4 regions of the Streptomyces qianjiangensis genome follow, and region 4 is predicted to be linked to each of the others. Evidence: riboswitches for the same ligand, from Rfam matches in the RefSeq annotation. Region 4 holds a riboswitch; each other region holds the start of a gene.
What was found. A riboswitch is a leader RNA that binds a small molecule or an ion and turns the genes downstream of it on or off. The one in region 4 is predicted to bind cyclic di-AMP.
Positions count from the first base shown of each region.

Region 1: linked by a shared signal. The riboswitch ahead of N8I87_RS19100 (M23 family metallopeptidase) and the one ahead of N8I87_RS06005 (C40 family peptidase) in region 4 are both predicted to bind cyclic di-AMP.
Region 2: linked by a shared signal. The riboswitch ahead of N8I87_RS24530 (C40 family peptidase) and the one ahead of N8I87_RS06005 (C40 family peptidase) in region 4 are both predicted to bind cyclic di-AMP.
Region 3: linked by a shared signal. The riboswitch ahead of N8I87_RS23465 (transglycosylase SLT domain-containing protein) and the one ahead of N8I87_RS06005 (C40 family peptidase) in region 4 are both predicted to bind cyclic di-AMP.

Region 1 covers NZ_CP106798.1:4,157,224-4,160,820, forward strand. The annotation lists gene N8I87_RS19095 (PrsW family intramembrane metalloprotease) at 1-652, shown strand, start outside; gene N8I87_RS19100 (M23 family metallopeptidase) at 774-1,814, opposite strand; cyclic di-AMP (ydaO/yuaA leader) riboswitch at 1,824-1,981, opposite strand; tRNA gene N8I87_RS19105 (tRNA-Met) at 2,290-2,363, opposite strand; gene N8I87_RS19110 (dihydrofolate reductase family protein) at 2,413-3,549, opposite strand.
Region 2 covers NZ_CP106798.1:5,287,828-5,291,424, forward strand. The annotation lists gene N8I87_RS24520 (hypothetical protein) at 97-450, shown strand; gene N8I87_RS24525 (tellurite resistance/C4-dicarboxylate transporter family protein) at 457-1,425, opposite strand; gene N8I87_RS24530 (C40 family peptidase) at 1,616-2,830, opposite strand; cyclic di-AMP (ydaO/yuaA leader) riboswitch at 2,839-3,011, opposite strand; gene pcrA (DNA helicase PcrA) at 3,285-3,597, shown strand, end outside.
Region 3 covers NZ_CP106798.1:5,074,616-5,078,212, forward strand. The annotation lists gene N8I87_RS23455 (hypothetical protein) at 1-598, opposite strand, end outside; gene N8I87_RS23460 (HAD family hydrolase) at 761-1,567, shown strand; gene N8I87_RS23465 (transglycosylase SLT domain-containing protein) at 1,612-2,106, opposite strand; cyclic di-AMP (ydaO/yuaA leader) riboswitch at 2,112-2,293, opposite strand; gene N8I87_RS23470 (CocE/NonD family hydrolase) at 2,555-3,597, opposite strand, start outside.
Region 4 covers NZ_CP106798.1:1,326,186-1,329,782, forward strand. The annotation lists gene N8I87_RS05995 (ATP-dependent Clp protease proteolytic subunit) at 1-627, shown strand, start outside; gene N8I87_RS06000 (hypothetical protein) at 636-944, shown strand; cyclic di-AMP (ydaO/yuaA leader) riboswitch at 1,265-1,471, shown strand; gene N8I87_RS06005 (C40 family peptidase) at 1,475-1,948, shown strand; gene N8I87_RS06010 (LysE family translocator) at 2,018-2,638, opposite strand; gene N8I87_RS06015 (LysR family transcriptional regulator) at 2,766-3,597, shown strand, end outside.

The DNA of each region.
Region 1 (3,597 bases), 2.8 Mb from region 4:
CGGCTTCGGCATCGCCGCGCTCTCCGCCGAGCGGCAGCATGTGCGGCGGGTGCTGGTGCCGCTCGGCGGGCTGCTGCTCGCGATGAGCATGCACGCGTTCTGGAACGGCTCCTCGACCTTCGGCCCGTACGGGTTCTTCGCGGTGTACGCAGCGTTCATGGTGCCCGCGTTCGGGCTGCTGACCTGGCTGGCGATCTGGACACGGCAGCGCGAACTGCGGACCGTGCGCGAGGAACTGCCCGTGTATGTCTTCGCCGGGTGGCTCGGGCCCGCCGAACCGTTCGTGCTCGGCTCGATGCGGGCACGGCAGATGGCCCGGGACTACGCCGGCCACCACCTGGGCAAGCAGGCGGCGCGCGCCGTGGGGCAGTACGAGGCGGACGCGACGGCACTGGCGTTCCTGCGCCATCGCGGGCGCCGGGGCCGCGCGGGGGCCGACTACGTCGTACGGGAGCGGGAGTTGCTGGCCGAGCTGTGGAAGCGACGCCAGGTGGCCCGTCCGGCGATGGAGTACGCGGCCCGGATGTCCGCGCCGCCCCGGCCGGTGTACGGGCCGCAGATCCCGTACGGGCCACAGGTGCCGTACGGGATGCCGGTGCAGTACGGGTACCCGGCCGCGCCGTATCCCGCGTACAACCCCTATCGGCCTTAGGGCGCAGCGGACAGGCGTGGCACACGGCTGCGCCGACTCGGAAGAGGTCCCGCAAACACCTGACCGGCGGTCCTGACGTCGGGGGGTGCCGTCAGGACCGCCGGGGGTTCGACAGGTTGGGTCAGGGGTTGAGGCCCTTGCCCCGCAGCCATGTCATCGGGTCGGTCCCGGTGGCCTGGCCGCCCGGGTGGACCTCCAGGTGCAGATGCGGGCCCGTGACGTTACCGGTGGCGCCGACGCGGCCGATGACGTCGCCGGTGCTGACCTTCTGCCCGGCGGAGACGCTGATCGAGGACTGGTGGCAGAACCACAGCTCGGTGCCGTCGTCGAGGGTGAGGATCGTGCGGTAGCCGTAGGAGCCGGCCCAGCCCGCCTCGGTGATCGTGCCGCTGTGGATGGCCTTGATGAGCGTGCCCGTGGGCGCGGCGAAGTCGAGGCCGGTGTGGTAGCCGGAGGACCACATGGCGCCGGCCTGACCGAAGGTCGAGGTGATCGTGTACGAGGAGGTCGGCAGCGTGTACTGCTTGGCCAGCGCGGCCAGGCGCGCGGCCTCGGCCTTCTTCTTGGCCGCGGCCTCCGCCGCCGCCTTGGCGTCGGCGGCCTTGGCGGCGGCCTCCTTCTCGGCCTTGGCGGCCGCGGCGGCGACCTGCCTGTCCGCGGCGGCCGCGGCAGCGGCGGCGGCCTTGGTCTCGACCTGGCCCTGCTGCTTCTCGGCCTGGGCCATGATGCGGTTGCGCAGCGCCTCACCGGCGTCGGAGGCGCCCTGGGTGCGGTCGGCGGAGGTCGTGCCGACGCTGCTGAGCGCGGTCGCGGAGCCCTTGGCGGGGGCCTCGTCCGGGGTGCTGTCGCCGAGCAGGGAGCTGACGGAGGGCAGGTCGGGCATGGAGATGGACACCGGCGGCTTGCCGGTGTTGGCGCTGGCCATGCCGCCCGCGCCGACGGCTGCTATGACGCCGACGCCCAGGACCGTGGAGCTACGGGCGAGTCCGCCGCCGCGCTGCTTGCCGACGCGGTGCCGGCCGCGTACCGGGCTGAGGGACTCCTCGGTGGGGTTCCACTCCTCCCACGGGCCCTCGTCGGTGCGGTAGCTGCCGTAGCCGAAGGACTCGGTGTGCTCGCTCGGCACGAATGGGGCTGTGGGGGCAGGCCGGTTGGACGCCACGCGGGCGTACTCCTTTCCTTCCGTCGCCTACCGGGTTAGCTGACGGGTTCGGAGCAGGAAGGTCTCCTACGCGCGCATACAGGCCGTGCCTCCACGGCGGCATCCGCGTGATTCACCCCAAGGTGGTGGTTCCCCGGTTCCCTTGCGGGATTCGGCGCGTGCGCACGGAGCCGACTCTTGTGACGGCTGGGACGACCGCGCTGCGTTATCGAACGTTAATAGACCCAGCTGTCAGATTCCAAGCCGTTCTGCTTGATCATTAATGTTTTTACTGCGGGACTTACCTGCCACGACCGATGAAAATCGGGCGAGTTGACCGCAGCACACGAGTCACAACGTTTTTGATGGTGACTCAGATGTTATGCGGAGGGCTTTCGTCCGGTCACTCTTCGTGATAATCGCCTGGCCGTCGCCTGGTCGCACAAAACACCCAGGGCCGGAATCCATGAACTGGATTCCGGCCCTGAGCCTTGAGTAGCGGGGACAGGATTTGAACCTGCGACCTCTGGGTTATGAGCCCAGCGAGCTACCGAGCTGCTCCACCCCGCGTCGGTGTGCCTCAAGCATACGTCATGCTCAGGGGTGCAAGCGCACAGGTTTATTCGAGGGCCGGCAGATGGCGGTTCGGCGCCTTGGCCCGGTCCTCGTACTCGGGCAGCACGACGACATCCACGCCCTGGCCCGTCAGCAGCCCGCTGCCGTCGGCGCCCGGCACGAACGTGTCCGGCTCCCGCCAGGCCGTGACCACCCGCCGTACCCCGGCGTCCAGGATCAGCCGCGCACAGGGAGCGGGCCGTGACGCCCGGCGGGCGCAGGGCTCCAGGCTGCTGTACACCGTGGCGGCGGCCAGCCTCGGGTCGGCCGGGTCGATCTTGGCCAGCGCCGCCTCCTCGGCGTGCACGACCGGGTCGTCGCCCTCCCGCGAGTGACCGCGGGCCAGCTCGGTGCCGTCGGCGGCCACCACGACAGCGCCCACGCTGAAGGCGGTCTCCGAGGGCGGGCACAGCGCCGCGAGGTCACAGGCGATCCGCATCCAGTGCCGGTCCGCCGCGGTGACGGACCGCCCGGTGCCGGGTGCCGTCGGCTCGTACCGCATCAGTACGACGTCCTCGATGCGACGCGTCTGCAGGAGCCGGAGCCGCCCGCCCTGGTAGCCCCCGGGGCCGAACAGCCGGGGCGCCGCCGGATCCCCCACCAGAAGCGGCGCGAGGACCAGCTGGAGTTCGTCGGCGAGGCCCTGTCGGAGCAGCTGGGTGTGGATGGTGCCGCCGCCCTCGACCATCAGCCGGCGCACCCCGCGCTCCTCGTACAGGTGCGTGAGCAGCGTCGCCCAGTCGAGATCGGGGCCGAGCGCGACGACATCGGCCGCGAGGCCGAGCCCGCGTGCGCGCTCGGCGCCCTTCTCCGTCGTGTACAGGACCTTCTCGCCGCCGGTGTGCCAGAACTTCGCGTCCGGGTCGAGCTCGCCGGAGCCGCTGACGGTGACCTTGAGGGGGTACTCGGGCCGGCCGGCGGCCACGCGGGCGGCGCGTCGCTCGGGCGAGTTGACCAGGAGCCGGGGGTTGTCGGCGCGGATCGTGCCGGCGCCGACCAGGATCGCGTCGACCGAAGCCCGCACCTCGTCGACCCGGTCGAAGTCGGCCGGGCTGGACAGGAGCAGCCGCTCGGGGCCGGTGTCGTCCAGATATCCGTCCAGGGAGACGGCTGCGGACAACAGGACGTACGGGTACGGCATCGGCGCGCTCTCCCTGACGAGGTCTGATGTAGTGCGACTGACGTGCGG
Region 2 (3,597 bases), 4.0 Mb from region 4:
CACGCAGCGCGATGACCGAAGCGGTGGTTCCGTGGCGCACGGGGGCGGTGGGGTGCTATGAGGCACATATATGCGGGGGCATTAGGCTCCCGCCTCATGCACATACTCATCCATCTCTTCGTCGGCCTGCACATCATCGGCATCGCCGCGCTCCTCGGCGGCTTCCTCACCCAGATGAAGGCGATGGGCAAGGGCACCGCCCGCTTCGTCCCCGCAATGCTGCACGGTGCGCTGACCATGCTGGCCACCGGCGTGATCCTGGTCGGCCTCCACCAGGCCGAGGGCCACGACATCAACGTCGTCAAGATCGGCGCGAAGCTGGCCCTGCTGATCGTGATCCTCGGGCTCGTCTATGTGAAGCGGGACGAGGAGACGGCGGACAAGCGCCTGTTCGGGCTGGTGGGCCTGCTGACCATGACGAACATCTTCATCGCCGTGCTGTGGACGTGACCGGGCTCAGCGCGCGGCCCTGAGCCCGGCGCCGGCCGACCGGACCGCACCGGCGGCGACCGCGAGCCAGACGGCCACGGAGATCCACACCAGCCCCCGTCCGAGCCCTTCCAGCCACGGGATGCCGAGGGCGGCCGCGACCGACAGCGCCGCCGTCGCCGTCATCCCCATCGGGAACACCGTCGACCAGCGGCGCACGTCGAAGCGCAGCCGAGGGCGCACCACCTCGGAGGTCAGCAGTACGACGTAACAGGTCAGATCGAGGACGACCAGGGCGATGACCGTATCGCGCAGGACGCCGAGGTTGTCGTCGTCCCACAGGTACAGCCGCGCGCTGTCGGCGGAGATCAGCTTCGCGGCGGCCAGCGCCGAGATCGCGAGCGCGCCGCCCGCGATCCACTGGTCCCCGGGCCCCTCGATCACCTGCCGCACGTCGAACCGGGCCAGGGCGAACCCGTAGAGCACGAGCCCCAGCCAGAACAGCACGAGCGCCGCGTGCGCGAGCCATGCCGTCGCCTCGGCCGCGGCGAGCGTGGCGCCGAGCACGGCGAGCCCCTGCGTGGCCACGCAGCACAGGAACACCGTGCCCGGCATGCGCCGGTGCAGGTGCCGTACGACGAGCAGGAGCAGCGCCGGCCAGAGCACCGCGCACAGGGCGAGCAGCGCTTCGGCCAGGCCCTGCCGGCCCAGTGCGGAGAGACGGGTGCCCAGCACCGCGGTCGCGGCGACGGCGGTGAGCGCGCCCGGTGTCCGCGCCTCGGCCACCCAGCGTCTGCGCTGCCACAGCAGCCCCACGGCGAAGTCCGCGGCCAGCGCCAGCCAGGCGACCGAAGCCATCGCAAGGGCGATCAGGGACAGGGCCTCGTACCCCGCCAGTTGCAGTCCGACCGACACGATGCCGGTCGCCATCACGGCGGCCCCGGCCGTCGGCGGGCGCCGCTTCCACCAGGCGCGCAGGGGTGAGGAGGCGGGCATGGGCCCGATGCTAAAGAGCCGTGCGCGCCTTGCGAGCGGGGCACGCGCGCGCGTGCCGGGAAAAACGCGCGGGTGCGGGACACGTGGGTGGGGGACAGGGGCGCGTGCGTGCGCGGTCGCGGTTCACCACGGCTGCGGCGCTCGCGTCACCACGGCCGCGGTGCTCGCGCCCCTGCCCCACCGATCTCTCTCACGCCGGCCGTACCACGCTGTGGATGATCGACGCGCCGCCGTAGTAGATCGACTCCTCGCGGACGTAGGCGCCGGGCTTCGGGGCGTGGATCATCATGCCGTTGCCGATGTAGATGCCGACGTGGCTGATGTCGTCGTAGAAGAAGATCAGGTCGCCGGGCTCGGCGTTGGTGAGCGAGACCGTGGTGCCCACGTTGACCTGGTCCCAGGTGGTACGCGGAAGGCTGACGCCCGCGGCCCGCCAGGCAGCCGAGGTGAGGCCGGAGCAGTCGTAGGAGTCGGGGCCGGTGGCGCCCCAGACGTACGGCTTGCCGATCTGGGCGCGGGCGAAGGCGATCGCCTTCGCGGCCTTGGTGGCGTACGAGGAGTCCGAGGACGAGCCGGTCGACCCCGTCGAGGTGGACGAGCCCGAGGAGCCCGAAGAACTGGACGAGCTCGACGAGCTCGAGGCGGCGGCCTTCTTCGCCGCCTCCTCGGCCGCCTGCTTCTTCGCGAGCTCCTCGGCTGCCTGCTTCTTGGCGAGCGCCGCGGCCTGGCGTGCGGCCTCCTCCTGCTTCTGCTTCTCGATCGCGGCGAGCCGGGCCTTCTCCTGTGCCGTCAGCGTGGACAGCAGCTCGCGAGCCGAGGAGAGCTTCTTCTGGACGGTGGCCTTGGCGGTCTTCAGCTCGTTCTGCGACTCGGTCAGCGTCTGGAGGCTCTTGGCGGCCTCCTGCCGCTTCTTCATGGTCGCCGACTGCTGGGTGACGTAGTCGTCGACCGCGCCCTTCTGCCACGAGGTCATCCGGCCCATCAGCTGGGTCTGGTCGAAGTAGTCCTGCGGGGAGTTCGAGAGCAGGAAGGTGGCGGTGTCGGGCGCGGCGGTCCCGGTGCGGTACTGGGCGGCGGCGAACGTACCCAGTTCCTCACGCGCCTTGTTGAGCTTGTCCGTGCGCCGCGCCACGTCGTCCAGCAGGGTGTCGACGGTCTTGCGCTGCTTGCCGGACTTCTCCTTGGCCGCGTTGTACTTCTCGGTCGCCGACTCCGCCTGGCGGTACAGGTCGTCGACCTTCTTCTCGACCTCCTCGATGCTCGGCTTGTCGCCGCCGGGGGAGGGCGTGGCGTTGGCGGTCTGGGAGAGCAGGGCCACGGAGGTGAGCGCGGCGGTGGCGATGGCGGGGGTGCGTATGCCTGCTACTAGGGAACTCGCGGGGCGCGACTTGCGGTGCGACGCCAAGGGAGGCGACTCCTTCCATGTTCCGCCTACCGAGTTAGCTGTCGGGTTCGGGCGGGTGGTTCGGAAGGGTTGCCCTACGGCCGCTTCTCCGGGGGGAGGTTCGGCCGATTCACCCCAAGGTCGGTTGGGTCCCCGGCTCCAGGTGCCGTGGCGGGCACACCGGACTCGGCGGAGGCCGCGCGGCCCGGCGACGTTCGCCGGTGGGGGTCGTACGGCCCGCCCGAGACGGTAGCCAACTGGTGTGGCCCGTGTGAAGGTTGATGGGCGATATGCCCGATACATTTTCGTGACCTGATGCAGAATTCCGCCCGTGTGACAGCATGCCTGCGGAGCGTGAGACAGTTGTCCGGCTCATGCATCGGGAAGATCCCCGCGAGATCCCCCGCGCGCGGGGCCGGTCCCGTTTCCGGGGCGGCGGTCGTTTGTCGGTGGGGCGCCCTAGACTCGGAGAGCGATGAGCAGCCTCTTTGACGACAGCTTCCTGGCGGACCTCCAGACCCCTCACGGGCGCGAGGAGGAGCCTCCGCCGCCGCCCGAGGACGATCACGCTCCGGAGTCGGTTCCGGACGATCTGTTCGGTGGGAAGTTCGACGTGCCGCCGGACCGGGACAACTACTACCGCGACGGCGCCCCGCGCCCGGTGATCGACGCCGCGGCGCTGCTGGAGGGGCTGAACGAGAACCAGCGCGCGGCCGTCGTCCACGCCGGTTCCCCGCTGCTCATCGTGGCCGGCGCCGGATCCGGCAAGACCCGTGTGCTCACGCACC
Region 3 (3,597 bases), 3.7 Mb from region 4:
GCCACGCCAGGAACTCCTCGATCAGCTCTGGGGGGTTGGCCGCCTCGGTGGCCTCGATCTCCCATTCGGGGCAGTCCATGTCGAAGACGACGACGGGCAGCGGACGGCCGAAGAGCCGCTCGATGTCCCCGCTTTCGTGCAGATGGCGGGCCAGATCGATACAGGCGTCGGCGAAGTGCAGGCCGAGCAGATCGCGCTTGGCCTCGATGTCGCCCGCTTCGTCGTCGTCCCGGTCCCCCTCGTCGTCGTCCCGGTCACCGTCGAACCACAGGCCGAGTTCCTTGACCTCCTCGACGTACAGCGGTGCGCCGACCGGGTCCTCGGGGACGTTGCCGAGCATCTCGAATCCGTCCAGGAGCCAGCACGCGTAGTGCCAGCGGGCCTCACCGGGGTCCCCGTGGCGCTTCTCCAGCTCGCACTGGGTCTCGGTGTTGTAGCCGATGGCCACATAGGGGTGGCGCTCGTCGTAGTCGATGCGCCAGATACGGAAGGAGAGGGCGTAGATCTCGGGCCTCGACTCCTCGGGAAAGCGCGCGAGAACGGCGGGCGCCGCCTCGCGCAGATACCTCCGGAAGACGTCCCGCCGGTCCGTCACCACATCCGCCCCCGTTTCCTCGGCTCCCTCGGCGCGGTGACAGCAACCTAACGCGCACCACTGACGACGGGCGGTGGCAGCATCTCCGCGCGGACCCCGTGGGGTTGAGAACAACGGCTGGGACAGGGATGAGTCGCGGCGGCATGTTGTCCGTATTCTCTGATCATGGCCGCTCCCCCCGCTTATTCACTCGTCGCCACCGATCTGGACGGGACGCTGCTCCGCGGCGACGACACCCTCTCCGACCGCTCCCGCGCGGCGCTCGCGCGGACGGTGGGGGCCGGTGCGCAGCACCTCGTGGTGACGGGGCGCCCGGCGCCGAGAGTACGGCCGCTGCTCGATGAACTCGGCAGCAGGGGGCTCGCGGTGTGCGGACAGGGCGCGCAGTTGTACGACGCCGGCGCGGACCGTCTGCTGTGGTCGGTCACCCTGGACCCGGAGTTGGCCGAGACCGCGCTCGGCAAGATCGAGGCCGAGGTGGGTCAGGTGTACGCGGCCGTCGACCAGGACGGGGTGGACGGGCTCACGCTCATCGAGCCGGGGTATCTGATGCCGCACCCCACCCTGCCCGCCGTACGGGTCCAGCGGCGCGACGATCTGTGGTGCGAACCCATCAGCAAGGTCCTGCTCCGCCATCACGCGCTGTCCGACGACGAGTTGGCGGCGACTGCCCGTGATGTCGTGGGTTCGCTGGCGACGGTCACCATGTCCGGGCCGGGGACCGTCGAACTCCAGCCGTGCGGCATCACGAAGGCGACCGGTCTGGCGCTGGCCGCCGAACACCTGGGGCTGAGCGCCCGGCGGGCCATCGCCTTCGGGGACATGCCCAACGACATCCCGATGTTCGACTGGGCCGCCCGCGGTGTGGCGATGGCCAACGCCCATCCCGAACTCAAGGCGGTGGCCGACGAGATCACCTTGTCGAACGAGGACGACGGCATCGCCGTCGTCCTCGAAAGACTCTTCGCGTAGCTCTCCCGTTTCGGGGGGGCCGCCGGTACTCCCCGAAACGTCCGTCAGTACGCGCCGAAGACGTTGTCCATCGAGCCGTACCGCGCGGCCGCGTAGTTGCAGGCGGCGGTGATGTTGGCGACCGGGTCGTAGATGTCGAACGACGTCCCGACCACGTGGTACGCGTTGAACGTCGGGTCGATGACCTGGAGCAGGCCCTTGGACGGGATGCCCTTGGCCGCGTTGGAGTCCCACAGGTTGATGGCCCGCGGGTTGCCCGACGACTCACGCATGATGTTGCGGTAGATGCCGTTGTACGAGCCCGGAATGTGCCGTTCCTTCATGATGGCGAGGGACTCACGGATCCAGCCGTCGAGGTTGTTCGGGTAGCCGGCCAGGGTCGTCTCGGCCGTGGCGGCCGCGGCGGGCGTGGCGGCGGGGGCGGCCGAGGCCGTGGTCGCGCCGATGAGCGGGAGGGCGAGCACCGCGGCGCCGGTGCCGACGACGGCGAGCTTGCGGACGAGGCGGTTGGTGCGGCGGGGCTGAGCGGCAGCGAACATGGGGGACTTCCTCTCCGTCGCCTGCGAGGTGAGCTGTCGGGTTCGGGCGGGGAGGTGCCCGGCCGTGCCGCCCTGAGGCTGCGCGACTTCACCCCGAGCCGTTCCGTGCGACGTGTGTCGTCCGGTCCGGCGGTCTACCTGGGTCCCCCGCTCCTGCCTACGCGAATGAGTTCGTCGATGGGTTACGTCGGGCGGCGGCAGGATTCGGCGTTCCGCCTGACTGGCCCGGAAGCTATGCGAGAGCACATGTCGGGAACAAGTACCTGATTCACAGAACGCACCGATTGACCTTGGTGTGAGGCGTATGGGGCACTTGATCCTTTGCGGTTGCACAGCCTCAACTGGCCGGTGGGAAAAGGGCAAACGGGTGTTTGGGTGGATGTGAGCCGACATGAGGTGGCGTGACCCAACTCACGGAATAACATTCACGGCAAATCAGACATGCAGGTCACAGGGGGTTCACGGGGCTCCGCCGGACGCGCTTCTCCCACGTCCGGTGGAAGACCACCTCGCCGCCCTCCGCGCAGATCACCTCGTCGGAGACGAGGAAGTGTTCCGCGTCACAGGTGATGTCCGACCGGGTCCTGACCGTCGTGTCCCAGGCCGACTCCGGACGGTGCAGCCGGATCGACCACTCCGAGTGGGTGCGGGCCGACAGGGGGTCCTTCTCGGTGATCGTGTACGTCTCCCGCGCGTCCTCGGTGCACTCCAGTCCGTCGGGGTACTGCCGCGTGCCGCCGTGGCGCGGGTCGACCTCCAGACGCCACTCGCCCTTCGCCAGGTCCCGCACCACCAGCCGCTCGGGGCGCGGTTCGTCGAGCGTGGGCGGGAAACTGCTGCCCAGCGGCTCCGCCTGCTCCGGCTCCTCGAAGGTGATCGTCGGGTCCGGCGTCCGTTCGCGCACCGGCAGTTCGAGCGAACTGCCCGCCGGGTCCAGGGTGAAGCCCGCCGCCGAGTCCGGCTCGGGCCAGAGCCAGGGCCAGTACACGGAGGAGACGGCGAGGCGGATGCGATGGCCGGGCGGGAAGACATGGCCGATGCCGCTCAGCTCGAAGGTCACGTCCTGCGTGGTGCCCGGCGTCCAGGGCACCGACCGGTCGTCGCCGTGGCGCGCGGACAGGTTGAGCGCGCCCCGGGCGACCAGCGTCGAGGCGCCGTCCGGGGCGACGTCGCAGATCCGTGCGACGACCTGGCCGCGCGGCACCCGGGAGGTCAGCCGCAGCCGCACCCCGGGCCGCCCCAGCACCCAGGTCTCCTCCGTCACCGCGAACTCGAAGCAGACCGAACGGGCGTCCTCCTCCCGCTGGTCGGGCGGCAGGTCGGCGTCGTTCCCGATCGGGACGAGGCGGCCGGCGTCGATGCCGGTGTGCATCGGGGACCGCACGAGAACGGGGGCGCCCCGGAGCCGGTGCGTGATGCTCGTCACGTGGGGTGAGGGCCACTGCGGCTCGCCGACCCAGCGGCCGGAAAGGGTGTCGTAGGTCGTGGCCG
Region 4 (3,597 bases):
CCGTCCGCCCGCTATGTCCTGCCCGAGTTCACCGAGCGCACCAGCACGGGTCAGCGCACGCTGGATCCGTACTCGAAGCTGCTGGAGGAGCGGATCGTCTTCCTGGGCACGCCGATCGACGACACGTCGGCCAACGACGTGATGGCGCAGTTCATGCATCTCGAGCACGACAACCCGGACCGGGACATCTCGCTGTACGTGAACTCGCCCGGCGGCTCGTTCACCGCGATGGCGGCGATCTACGACACGATGCGGTACGTCGGCTGCGACGTGGAGACGGTCTGCCTGGGGCAGGCCGGCTCGTCCGCCGCGCTGCTGCTCGCCGCCGGGACACCGGGCAAGCGGTTCGCGCTGCCCGGCGCACGTGTGCTGATCCGACAGCCCTCACTGGCCGAGCCGGTTCAGGGCCAACCGAGTGACCTCGTCATCCAGGCCGAGGAGTTGAGCAGGACCCGGGCCCTGCTCGAAGGAATGCTCGTCCGGCACACGGGACGCAGCCCGGAACAGGTCCACGAGGACCTGGAGCGGGATCTGATCCTGGACGCGCCGGGCGCGCTGGAATACGGGCTGGTGGACGGGATCATCACCAGCCGCAACGCCTCCCGCATCACCCGGGACGCGGGGTGAGCCGGCGGATGATGCCTCCGGAACTGCCGCCGCTGCCCGCCCTGACGCGGGCCGAGGGTGAGTTGATCGACCGTTACCTCGATGTGGTCGACCTGCTCGGTCGGATCAATCCGGCCCGGCACGAGGGCACCTACAGCGGGCTGCGGGCCGCCCAGGCACTGGTCCGTGCGGCGGCCGAGTTGCGCGACGCGCTGACCCTCATGCACCAGCGCGGCGAGACGGAGTTGCACGCGGCCACGTTGGCACGCGCACTGCGGGTGCTGGACGGCGAACGCCGGACCGCGAGGGTCACCGTCCCACCCCACGCCGCCGATTGACGCACTGCCGTCCGGACCGGAGTTGAAACGACCCAAAGGGCGTACCGCTGATTGGAGTAGTCGCAGGTCCGTTTCCGAGGCCGTGGAGGTTGCACAACACGCTTGCCCGAGGGGGACGGTGAGGTGCTTCCGCGCTGGTCCGGGGGTACCTGCCCCCCTCGGCCATGACTCGAACACAGCGATGTCCACCCGAACGGGTGAGTGGTGAGTAACACCACAAATCCCCGATTCCATTGGGATTTTCGGACACCTGTGAGTGAAGATCCCTGTCTGACGACAAGCCCCCGCCACAGCGGCGGGGCGGTCCGGGCGGACGCCGAGTCCTGCCGCCGCCCGGATGACCGGTCGACAGGAGTGGATCGGCAGGAGTGGAGGACCCAAGCAAGACGGGTCGCCGGAACGGATGTTCGTTCGTCTGTTTGTTCGTTCCGAGCAGCCCTTGGGGTGAAGCCGCGGCAACGCGGCCGGGCAACTTCGCCAGCCCGAATCCGACAGGTCATCCTTCACAGGCGGCTGACGAAGGGTTGCGCATGACTGCGCTCAATCGTGTCCCGTCGCTCATGGCCCGGGCCGGTACGGCCTCGGCCCTCACCATCGCCGCCGTGGGCGGCTCGATCGTGGTTCCGGGTGTCGCCGCCGACGCATCGGCCGCGACGATGGCGACGAAGGCACTCCAGGTCGCGGCTTCCAAGAAGGGGTCCCCCTACAAGTGGGGCGCCACCGGGCCGCGGAGGTTCGACTGCTCCGGGCTCACGCTGTACTCGTACAAGAAGGCGGGCAAGAGCCTGCCCCGTACGGCCGCCCAGCAGTACAACAAGACCCACCACATCTCGGCCAAGAACCGCAAGGCCGGTGACCTGGTCTTCTTCCACTCGGGCTCCAGCGTGTACCACGTGGGGATCTACGCCGGGAAGGGGAAGATCTGGCACGCCCCGAAGACCGGGGACGTGGTGAAGCTGCAGAAGATCTGGACGAGGAGCGTCTGGTACGGCCGGGTCAGCTGACCCGCCCGAGGGGGTGACGGGCGATGTCGCGCCGTCACCCCCTCGGGTCCGCTCCGGCCTGACCCGGTGTCACGCCAGGAGCGGTTCGATGAGCAGGGCGGCGCCCAGAACCGTCAGCGCCACACCGGTCGCCGACTGCAGGGCCATGGCGGCCCGCGGCCGGCGCAGCCACCGGCCGAGCCGGTCCACCAGCAGCGCCACCGTCGGGAACCACACCAGGGTCAGCCCGATCACGATCAGCGCGAGCAGCAGGGTCCTCGGCAGCGCGGCACTGCCCGCGGGTACGAACTGGGGCAGCAGGCTGAGGAAGGTCAGCGAGACCTTGGGGTTGAGGGCGTTGGTCGTGAACCCCTGACGCAGCGGGTGTGCGGCAGAGGCCGTGCCGCCGTCCGTGTCGCCGCCCTGCGGCTGCCGCAGCGACCACAGCGTCCGTCCGCCCAGATACAGCACATACGCGCCGCCGAGCAGCTGCAGAGTGCGGAACAGCGGGGGCACGGCGACCAGGACCGCGGCGACCCCCGCAGCCACCAGTGCCGTGTGGACGAGCAGCCCGCACGCGATGCCGAGCGCACAGGCGATGCCCGCCCGGCGGGAGACCAGTGCGTTGCGTACGACGACGGTGAAGTCGGCGCCGGGCATGGCGACCATGCCGGCGGCGATCCCGGTGAAGGCGAGGAGCTGTCCGTCCATGGCGCCCAGCCTGCCGCGGACGGACCTTCAGCAGGTATTTAGGATCTCCTGGGTTATCCTTAAGCATTCCTTTGGGCTCGCACCCATTGGGCATTCCTTTGGGCACTCCTTCGGGCAGGCAACCGGTATGTACGACCCCACCCGACTCGCCGCCCTCGTCGCGGTGGCGGAGGCGGGGTCCATCACGCGTGCCGCCGAGCGGCTCGGCTACACACCTCCCGCGCTCTCCCAGCAGCTGGCCAAGCTGGAGCGGGAGGCGGGGACGGCGCTGCTGGTCCGGCACCACCGCGGGGCGCGGCTGACGGACGCGGGCGAGCTGCTGGTGGCCCGGGCCCGCCGGGTGCTGGACGAGTTGGAGCGGGCCCGGCACGAACTGGCCCGGCTGGCCGGTCTGTCGGGCGGCACACTCCGGCTCGGTACGTTTCCGACGGCCGGGATCCATCTGCTGCCGCCGGTGCTGAGCGCGTTCCGCCGGGCGCATCCGGATGTGGAGCTGTCGGTGGCGGACTACGATCCCCCGGCCGGCGTGGCGGCGGTGGCGGCCGGAGAGGTGGACCTGGCGCTGACGCACGCGTATCACCCGGCGGAGCCGGTTCCGGTGCCGTCCTCGGTGGGTCTGGAGCCGGTGCTGGTCGACGAGCTGGTCCTGGTGACAGCCCCGGGGCATGCCCTGAGCAGTGGCTCCTCCCGGCTGCCGCTGTCGGAGCTTGCGGGTCAGCCGCTGGTCAGCATGGCGCCGCAACTGCCCGCCCGGCAGGGAGTGGAGGCGCTGTTGGCGCAGGCGGGGGCCACGCCGTCCGTACTGGTGCCGACCCCGGGCTACGCCGTGGTGTGCGCGCTGGTGAGTGCCGGGCTCGGCGTGGCCGTCGTACCGGAGATGGTGGCGCGGACGGCGGTCACTCCGGTCGGGGTGCGCCCGCTGGGGGCAGGAGAGCTGCGACGTACGATCTCGGTCGCGT